DNA from 3 places in the Microbulbifer weihaiensis genome. Region 2 is predicted to be linked to each of the others. Evidence: predicted binding sites of a transcription regulator. Region 2 holds the regulator's gene; each other region holds the start of a gene.
What was found. Region 2 encodes LexA, which represses DNA repair genes until DNA is damaged. Its sites were predicted from a motif close to ACTGTNTNTANANACAGT; they were not measured.
Positions count from the first base shown of each region.

Region 1: a site for LexA is predicted at 1,937-1,954, ahead of ruvC (crossover junction endodeoxyribonuclease RuvC). Genes of this name have one in related genera too.
Region 3: a site for LexA is predicted at 1,640-1,657, ahead of recN (DNA repair protein RecN). Genes of this name have one in related genera too.

Region 1 covers NZ_JBLWFL010000023.1:4,078-7,356, forward strand. The annotation lists gene aspS (aspartate--tRNA ligase) at 1-1,007, shown strand, start outside; gene ACNKU7_RS18055 (YebC/PmpR family DNA-binding transcriptional regulator) at 1,073-1,816, shown strand; gene ruvC (crossover junction endodeoxyribonuclease RuvC) at 1,967-2,497, shown strand; gene ruvA (Holliday junction branch migration protein RuvA) at 2,937-3,279, shown strand, end outside.
Region 2 covers NZ_JBLWFL010000006.1:82,718-85,996, forward strand. The annotation lists gene topA (type I DNA topoisomerase) at 1-333, shown strand, start outside; gene ACNKU7_RS08555 (DUF6586 family protein) at 333-860, shown strand; gene ACNKU7_RS08560 (hypothetical protein) at 923-1,177, shown strand; gene lexA (transcriptional repressor LexA) at 1,278-1,886, opposite strand; gene ACNKU7_RS08570 (LOG family protein) at 2,196-2,843, shown strand; gene ACNKU7_RS08575 (DUF6763 family protein) at 2,919-3,251, opposite strand.
Region 3 covers NZ_JBLWFL010000001.1:788,699-791,977, forward strand. The annotation lists gene recN (DNA repair protein RecN) at 1-1,610, opposite strand, end outside; gene grpE (nucleotide exchange factor GrpE) at 1,902-2,495, shown strand; gene dnaK (molecular chaperone DnaK) at 2,626-3,279, shown strand, end outside.

The DNA of each region.
Region 1 (3,279 bases), on a different contig from region 2:
TCAAAGAGCTGAAAGGTGTGGAGCTGGGCGAGTTCCCGCGTATGCCATACAGCGAAGCGATGGCCAAGTTCGGTTCCGACAAACCGGATCTGCGTATCCCGCTGGAGCTGGTGGACATCAAGGATCTGATGACCGAAGTGGACTTCAAGGTGTTCTCCGGTCCCGCCAATGATCCAAATGGCCGTGTTACCGCGCTGAAAGTGACTGGCGGCAACGACAAGCTCACGCGCAAGCAGATCGACGATTACACCAAATTCGTCGGTATTTACGGTGCTAAAGGCCTGGCCTACATCAAGGTCAACGATCGCGCAGACCTGGAAAATGGCCTGCAGTCACCGATCGTGAAGTTCCTGCCGAATGACGTGCGCGGTGCGATCCTGGATCGCCTGCAGGCACAAAATGGCGACCTGATCTTCTTCGGTGCGGACAAGGGCAAGATCGTTACCGAGGCCCTCGGTGCCCTGCGTTGCAAACTGGGTGAAGACCTCGACCTGTATGTGGCTGAGTGGGCGCCGCTGTGGGTGGTGGACTTCCCGATGTTCGAAGAGAACGACGATGGCAGCCTTACTGCACTGCACCACCCGTTCACCGCGCCTTCCTGTGCGCCGGATGAGCTGGAGAAAAACCCGCTTGCAGCCTTGTCCCGTGCCTATGACATGGTACTGAACGGCACCGAGCTGGGTGGTGGCTCCATCCGTATCCACAACCAGGATATGCAGCAGACCGTATTCCGCGTGCTGGGTATTGAGGAAGAAGAGCAGCGCGAGAAGTTTGGCTTCCTGCTCGACGCCCTCAAGTACGGTGCTCCGCCCCACGGTGGCCTGGCATTCGGTCTCGACCGTCTGGTAATGCTGATGACCGCTAGCGATTCCATTCGCGACGTGATCGCTTTCCCCAAAACCCAGAGCGCGGCCTGTGTGATGACCGACGCCCCCGGCCTGGTGGATACCAAGCAGTTGCGGGAGCTGAGCATTCGCCTGCGCAGCAAAGAAGACCAGATTAGTTAAGTTGGAAAGACCGCTGCAAGAGCCTGCCCGCAGGCTCTTGCAGGGAGACGACGTAGGAGACATCGATGGCTGGACATAGTAAATGGGCCAACATCAAGCACCGCAAAGCAGCTCAGGATGCCAAGCGGGGTAAGGTTTTCACCAAGATTATTCGCGAGCTGACCGTTGCCGCGAAGGGTGGTGCCAATCCGGATGACAACCCCACTCTCCGCGCCACCATCGATAAAGCGCTGGGCGCAAACATGAAGCGCGACACCATCGACAAGGCGATAGCCCGTGGTGCCGGCAATGCGGAAGGTGACAACTACGAGTCGGTAACCTACGAAGGGTACGGCGTTGGCGGGGTAGCGGTGCTGGTTGAATGCCTGACCGACAACCGCAATCGTACCGTGGCGGACGTGCGCCATGCTTTCACCAAGCGGGGCGGCAACCTGGGTACCGACGGATCCGTTGCCTATCTGTTCTCCCGCAAGGGGCAGATGTATTACGAGCCGGGCGTGGATGAAGATGCCTTGATGGAAGCGGCGATGGAGGCCGGTGCCGAAGACATCGAAACCAATGATGATGGCAGTATTGAGGTGACTACAGAGTTCACCGATTACATGCCGGTGAAGGATGCGCTGACAGAAGCGGGTTTTGCGCCGAGCAATGCTGAAATCGCGATGATCCCGTCCACGACTGTGCCCCTGGATAAAGAGGGCGCAGAGAAGGTGTTGGCGCTCGTGGATATGCTGGAAGACCTGGACGACGTCCAGAACGTGTATACCAATGCCGATATCCCGGAAGAGGTGATGGCTGAGCTGGGTTGAACCCTCTCTTCAACTGCCAGTGAAAATGCCCCGCTTGCCGGGGCATTTTTGTTTCTGCCGGAAAGAACTCCGCGATCCTCCTTGACGCTCGCGCGCGGCCTTGGGACACTTCCCGCATTAATTGTATAAATGTACAGGGGATTGCCTGCCGTGACCCGAATTCTGGGGATTGATCCCGGCTCGCGTAAAACCGGGTACGGCCTGATTGACGTGGATCGATCCCATGCCCGCTACGTGGCCAGCGGCGTCATTCGCCTCCCCGACGGGCCTCTGCCCGAGCGCCTCAAACTGATATTTGATGCCGTCAGCCAGATTGCGCAGCAGTACCAGCCGCAGGAAATGGCGATCGAAAACGTGTTTATGTCCAAAAGCGCCGGATCTGCCCTGAAACTGGGGCAGGCGAGGGGTGCGGCCATTGTGGCTGCAACCCATGCGGATCTGTCTGTGGCCGAGTATGAAGCGCGCAAGGTCAAGCAGGCGGTGGTGGGCAATGGTGGGGCGGACAAGCTGCAGGTGCAGCATATGGTTAAAACCCTGCTGAAACTGCCTGCCTCACCGCAGGAAGATGCCGCGGATGCACTCGCTGTGGCGCTTTGTCACATGCATACCATGCAGACTTTGATTCAGTCTTCGGCGGGTTCCCGGGCACGTTTCCGTCGTGGGCGATTGAGCGTTACATAGTTGCCATTGGGTGGTGTTTCTAGCTATGTGGTCCGCTGTTGGTGAAATTGGTGGCGGCTTTGCTTACCGGGTACACCTTTGCGGGACGCGCCGTGTACCCATCCATGGGGGCTCGGATGCGGCCGTTCGGGCCGCATACGGCCCCGCAAAGGTGTACTCGGTATCAAATCCTTCATTTCGGACTGCGGTGCTTCCGAAACCCGCCGGGTGTGGCAAGTAACCTTTAAGTTTGTGCAATATACGAAGCGAAAGTGCTGCAGCCGGTGAGGGTTTGCGAGACCTTCTAAAACAGGGATGTTTTAGAAGAGCCCCTATGGATGGGTTCACGGCGTGTCTCGCAAACCCTTACCGGCTGTAGTGCTGCCACATAACTGGAAAAATGCGTACCACCGGACTTCAACGTAAGCCCGGAACCCAGAATGTAGGATCAGGAATAACAATGATCGGAAGACTGACCGGCACCCTTGCCGCCATCCAGCCACCACAACTATTGGTGGACGTTCAGGGCGTGGGCTATGAAGTGCTGGCCCCCATGACCACAATTTTCGAGCTCCCGCAGCTCGGTGGCAGTGTGCAATTGCATACCCACCTGGCGGTATCGGAAACGTCACAGCAGTTGTTCGGATTTATCCGCGAGAACGACCGTCAACTGTTCCGTACCCTGATCAAAGTGAACGGCGTTGGCCCGAAGATGGCGCTTGCCATCCTGTCCGGGCTGGACGGCGCCGCGCTGGCCCGCTGCGTGGCAGAAGACAATGTCGGCGCGCTGGTGAAAGTACCCG
Region 2 (3,279 bases):
GCCAGTCAGTTCCCGAAGAACCGTGAAACCCGCGCGCCGCTGGTCAAGGAGTTGCTGCCGCACAAGGACGAGATTGATCCCAAGTACAGCTTCCTGTTCTCCGCGCCGGTGGAAGACGACGAGGGTCGGGACACGGTGGTGCGCTTTAGCCGCAAAACCCAGGAGCAGTACGTGCAGTCTGAAGAAGACGGCAAAGCAACGGGCTGGAAGGCGTTTTACACCGCCGGGAAGTGGCAGGTAGAGGCGCCGGCCAAGAAGAAGCCGGCGGCCAAGAAAAAGGCCGCAGCGAAAAAGGCACCCGCAAAGAAGCGTCCGACCGGTAGCAAAAGTTGATGAGTAACCCCTATACCGGCAGCGTGGCTTCTGCGCTGCGGAAAGGCCAGCTGTTGCTTGAAGTGGTATCCGGTGGGGCGCGTGCGGATGCGCCCCCCCTTGCGGAAACGGCACTGCTTGAAGGGGCTCTGCTTCACCTGTGGCGGGCCTACCGGGCGTTCCTCGGCGAGCAGGCCCACCAGCTGGGGCTGGGCGCTGAGCCGGAAAGTGCCCGAGCGCTGAAGAAGTTGGCCGAGGCACGGCAGAAAACCAGTGCGGAAATCGATGAACTGGTCGGGTTGGAAGAAAACCCGGACAGCTGGTTATATGGGATGGCTTGGGCGTGGAAGGGGCTCTGGCGGCTTTCCGCCCAGAACCCGTTGGCAGATGTCGGTAAAGCCGGTGGCGCTGCAGCGGCCTCCCTGATTCCTCTGGCGCAGCTGGATGAGCCGCGGGTAGATACCCTGGGTGCTCAAAAATTAACCTTTTGGTGCCGTTCGCTTAGCGAGCTGATTGCTCGCCAGCGTGCCCAGGGGCAGGAGTGGTAGCGGGGTAATCGTGGGCAGCTGTGTTACACTGCGCGCAAATCCCGCTGTAACTGGAGAAGTGAATGTCCTCTGAGACCTTTGAAATCATCGAGTTGTCCAATGGCGATGTGGCGCTGCGCCGTGCCGGCCACAAGGAAGACCCGCTGGTACGCATTCATTTCTCAGAGGAGAGCCTGCACTTCCTGCGCGAGCACAAGGTCGCCATCGCCCGCGCGATGCTCGAGGCCGGTATCGAAGCCGTTCAGGATTTGAATGAGCTGGAGCCTGAGCCCTTTGAAGAAGAGGACGTGGATCTCACCGAACACACGATCCACTGAATTCTGCGACCATTGGCGGCAGCTTGCTGCCGCACATAAAAAAACAGGGCCCATCGGGCCCTGTTTTTTTATGCATGACTGCCAGGTGGGGTAGGTCGGATCAGTCCGCGTGTTGGCGGATAACCCCAACAGCCAGCCCTTCGATGGCAAAATTCTTGTCGCGCATATCCACCTGGATAACATCAAACTCCGCATTCTCAGGCAGCAGCTGAACCGTCGCCTGGTTGCCGCGGCGGCGGAAGCGCTTCACGGTAACCTCGTCATCAATTCGGGCAACAACAATCTGACCATTGCGGATGTTGTCAGTGCGCTGCACTGCGAGTAAATCCCCGTCCAGAATGCCCGCGTCTTTCATGCTCATCCCGTGCACTCGCAGCAGGTAGTCTGCTGGCGGGTGAAAGAATTCCGCAGGTATCTCACAGTACTCTTCGATGTTCTCTTCCGCGAGTATTGGATTGCCCGCGGCTACGCGCCCAACCACTGGCAGCCCAGTATGGTGATCCGGGATTCGAATACCCCGGGATGCTCCGGCCACCATTTCGATTGCGCCTTTTCTTGCAAGGGCCTTCAGGTGTTCTTCCGCAGCATTGGGTGAGCGAAAACCCAGCTCCTGGGCGATTTCGGCCCGGGTTGGTGGGTAGCCTGTTTCATCCAGATAGGACTTGATCAGATCCAGAACCTGAGCCTGGCGAGCAGTGAGATTTGTCATGGGCATTCCTGTTGTCTGTATTTTTATACAGTTGCTGTGATTATATACAGATTTAGGGGTAGCGCAATCTTTCACGGTGGGCGCTAAAAGGGCTGCTAAACTTGGGGTGTCGCTGAAAACTTTTTGCTGCCTGATGCAGCGCGAATTGAATGGAGGTAACGAAAAGACAGGAACCAGTACCGCCGGAAAATATCCCGTGTCCGCTCAGATGTCGTGGGTGTACAGCACTGCGTGCTAAGTGCCTTCGGCGCATTTTCCCGGGACCGGCTCGGTAAATTAAACCGCGTTGTTTGAATAAGGAGAAGGCATATGCTGGATGCAAAAATGCCGGAGGCGTGGCGAGTGCTGCGTATTCAATCGGAACTTGTCGATGGCATTGAGCGCTTGATCAGCCTCAAGGGGGCAGTCACCGTTTTTGGCAGTGCACGGTTCCCGGAAGATAGTCCCGAGTACCAACAGGCCGTGCGTCTTGGCGAGCTGCTGTCCAGTGAGGGTATTCCGGTGATAACCGGCGGTGGCCCCGGTTTGATGGAAGCGTGTAATCGAGGTGCATTTCCGGAATCGGGCTCTTCCATTGGCCTGAATATCGAATTGCCCTTCGAGCAATATCCCAATGCCTACCTAGATATCAGTTTGCACTTTCGCTATTTCTTCGTCCGAAAATTCATGTTCGTAAAGCACGCTGTGGGCTTTATCGCGCTGCCCGGTGGTTACGGCACAATGGACGAGTTGTTTGAAGCGCTGACACTCGTGCAGACAAAGAAAGTCTTTCGGTTTCCGATTGTGCTGGTGGGCAAGCGCTATTGGGCAGGCCTGGTGGACTGGCTGATGAACACGGTACTTGAACGGCAGTGTATCGATGCCTCGGATCTCAATCTTTTTCGGCTGGTTGATACGGTCGATGAAGCAGCGGAAATCATTATCGAATATATTCGAGAGCGCAATGAAACGCCCTGATGCAGCCTAATGTTGCGCGCACGTCAGGGTGAGGTGAGCGTGAGCGCATTCCAATCCGTTGCCAGTTGGCTGTGATCAGTAACCTTCATCAGTGCCGGAAAAGCTATCCCCCTCCAGCCGGTCAACGGCATTCTGTGCCGGCGAAAGCACCGGGCTTCGGTAACCCCCGTCTTCCGCATCCTGCATTTCCTCCGCTAAACGCCCGTAACCGGCATTGGCGTCCTCAGGAGGAGCAGCGCCTATCACTGGCAGTTGAGGCCAGCTGTCAAACTCGATTTCGTCGACGGTGCCGTCGAGATACTGTATTTCGATGCTGTGACCCTGATAGTCCACCGCGACCACCTCAAAAAGGTCGCCGGTATCAAAGTTCTCGAACCAGCTACCGATTTCCGGGGCAATTCTGGCCATGCGCATGCCCTCCTGTTGCGAAATTTTT
Region 3 (3,279 bases), on a different contig from region 2:
GGTGTGGGTTCGCCGCTCAGCATGCGGGCAACTTCGATGCTGCGCTCTGCGTCCTTGAGTTCGCGCAATGCGACAAAAGCCGCCTCGCCATCGCTGTGCTTCTCCACCAGGTATTGCCGGTGGGCGCGGGCCGCGACCTGTGCGAGGTGGGTAACGCAGATGACCTGGCCGCGCTCGCCCAGTTGCCGCAGCAGGCGGCCGACCACGTCGCCGGTGGCGCCGCCGATACCCACATCCACTTCATCGAACACCAGGGTGGGGGTGCGGGAAGTCTGTGCGGTAACCACCTGTATGGCCAGGCTGACCCGGGACAGTTCGCCGCCGGAGGCAATTTTGCCCAGCGCCCGCGCAGGTTGCCCGGGGTTGGTGGAGATCAGTATCTCAACTTCCTCGAGGCCACTGGCAGCGGGCTTCTCCAGCGTAGTGAGCGCCAGCTCCACACGGGCGTGGGGCATGGCCAGATCCGCCAGCTGGGCATTGACTGCTTCGGCCAGCTTCAGCGCGGCTGCCGATCGCAGCTTGGTCAGTTTGGCGGCGCTCTTGCGGAACTGCTGTTCCAGCCGTTCACATTCCGCGGCCAGCTTGTCGAGGGCATCGGGCGCGCCGATTTCGTCCAGTTCCTGCTGCCATTGCTGCTGCAGCTCGGGCAGCTGGTCGGGCTGAACCCGGTGCTTGCGGGCAATGGAGTAAATTGCCGACAGGCGCTCCTCGACTTCCGCCAGCCGCTCCGGATCCATTTCAAACCGGTCGATGTGGCGCGAAAGGGTGCTGGCGGCTTCATCGACCTGGATGCGGGCGCTGTCGAGCATTTGCGCCACATCGACCAGCGCCGGGCTCTGCTCCGGCATCGCGCTGACCAGCTGCAGGGCGCGGTGCAATTGCTCGGCAATATCGCCCTCGCCACCATTCAGCAAGGCGGCCAGCTGGTAGCTGCCGCTCAGGATGTCCCCGGCATTGGCCAGCTGGCGCTGCTCACTTTCCAGTTCTTCCAGTTCCCCGGGTTTCAGGGCCAGCTGATCCAGTTCTTCGAGCTGGTATTCCAGTAGGTTGCGGCGGGCCTGGGTTTCCTCAGCGCTGTCCGCCAGTTTGCGGTAGCGGCGGTACTGATCCTGCCAGGTCTTGAAGTGAATGCGCACTTCGGCGCCCTGCGCCTCGGCGTGGGCATATTCGTCCAGCAGGCGCCGGTGCGTTTCCTTCTTCAGCAGTGACTGGTGCTCGTGCTGGCTGTGGATATCAATCAGCTGCTCACCGAGGGTGCGCAGTTGCATCAGAGTGACCGGCTGGCCGTTGATATAGGCGCGCGAGCGCCCGTCGGCGCCGATGGTGCGACGCAGGATCACTTCGCGCCCGGCATCGAGCTCCTGCTCTTCCAGCCAGTCGCGCGCGTCCTGATGCGCGCTGATATCGAATGTGGCGTGAATATCGGCGCGGTTGGCGCCAGCGCGAACCAGTTCGGCGTTGCCACGGTCGCCCAGCGCGAGGCCGAGGGCATCCAGGGTGATGGATTTGCCCGCGCCGGTCTCACCGGTAAGGGTGCTGGTGCCGGGGCCGAACTCCAGCTCCAGCTGGTCGACCAGGGTGAACTGACTGATAGACAGGTGCAGCAACATATGAAAATAGCTTCTATGGCCATTCGGATAGTGGTTGTTTATACAGTATTTGGTGTCGGACTTTCAATCACTGCGGGGCCTGAATGTGTGTCAGTCGCTTAATCCCCAGGGCGGCGGAGCGGAATACCCGGCTGCCGGGGGCGCTGGAGAAAACGTATTGGGTGTCCTTACTTGAAGTGCTGGCGGGTGCCCCCATATAGCTGAGCATTGGCAGAGCCGGCACCCGTGTGGGGCCGGCCTAACTATTTCGACTTTATTGGCAGTAGCCCACGGACACAGACGGAGAGAGCAGTGGCCAAAGAGCGCAGCGAAGAAGAGCAGATTGAGACCGGCGAGCAGGCCGCGGAAGTAGAAAACCCGAGTGCGGAAGAGCAGCACGCAGCGGAAGAGGCTCTGCAGGAAGAGCTGACTGGCGAGAGTGCGCTGGAAGTGGAAATCGCTTCCTTGCACCAGCAGCTGGCGGAGCACAAGGACATGGTTATGCGTGCCCAGGCGGATGTGCAGAATGCCCGCCGCCGCGCCCAGCAGGACGTGGAAAAGGCCCATAAGTTTGGGGTGGAGAAGTTGCTGAAAGACCTGTTGCCCGTCGTGGACAACCTGGAGCGCGCACTTTCCACCATCGACAGTGAGCACGAGGCCCACAAGTCCGTGGTCGAGGGAATTGAGCTGACCCACAAGTCTTTCCTCGACACCCTTGGCAAATACAGCGTGGAAACCATCGATCCCGCTGGCGAGCCCTTCGATCCGGAATTGCACCAGGCCATGGCGCAGGTTCCGAATGGTGACGTCGAGCCGAATACTGTTCTCGAGGTGTTCCAGAAGGGTTACCGCCTGAACGGTCGCCTGGTGCGCCCGGCGATGGTCGTCGTCAGCAAGGCGCCGTAACAGGGCGATAAAACCTGCGGTGCCGCCCTTGAAAACAAGACGGCGGCACCAATATAAGCAAACAACCGAATACAACCGCGCAGCACCAGGCACAGAGCCGGCGCGCGCAGCCAAGTGAGGAATCAGACAAATGGGTAAAATCATCGGCATCGACCTGGGTACTACCAACAGCTGTGTGGCGGTACTGGACGGCGACAAGGCTCGCGTAATCGAGAATGCTGAAGGCGATCGCACTACGCCTTCCATCGTCGCGTTCACTGATGACAACGAAGTACTGGTAGGTCAGTCAGCCAAGCGCCAGGCGGTGACCAACCCGACCAACACCCTGTTTGCCGTCAAACGCCTGATCGGCCGCAAGTTCAAAGACGACGTTGTGCAGAAAGACATCAAAATGGTGCCTTACTCCATCGTTGAAGCCGACAACGGCGATGCCTGGGTAGAAGTGAAGGGCGACAAAAAAGCACCGCCGCAGATCTCTGCCGAAGTACTGAAAAAGATGAAGAAAACCGCGGAAGACTTCCTCGGTGAGAAAGTGGACGCAGCGGTAATCACCGTACCGGCCTACTTCAACGACTCCCAGCGTCAGGCTACCAAAGACGCCGGCCGTATCGCAGGTCTGGATGTGAAGCGCATCATCAACGAACCGACGGCTGCGGCACTGGCTTACGGCATGGACAAGGCCGGTGGCGACCGCACCATCGCGGTATACGACCTGGGTGGTGGTACCTTCGATATCTCCATCATCGAAATCGCTGACGTCGATGGCGAGAAGCAGTTTGAAGTA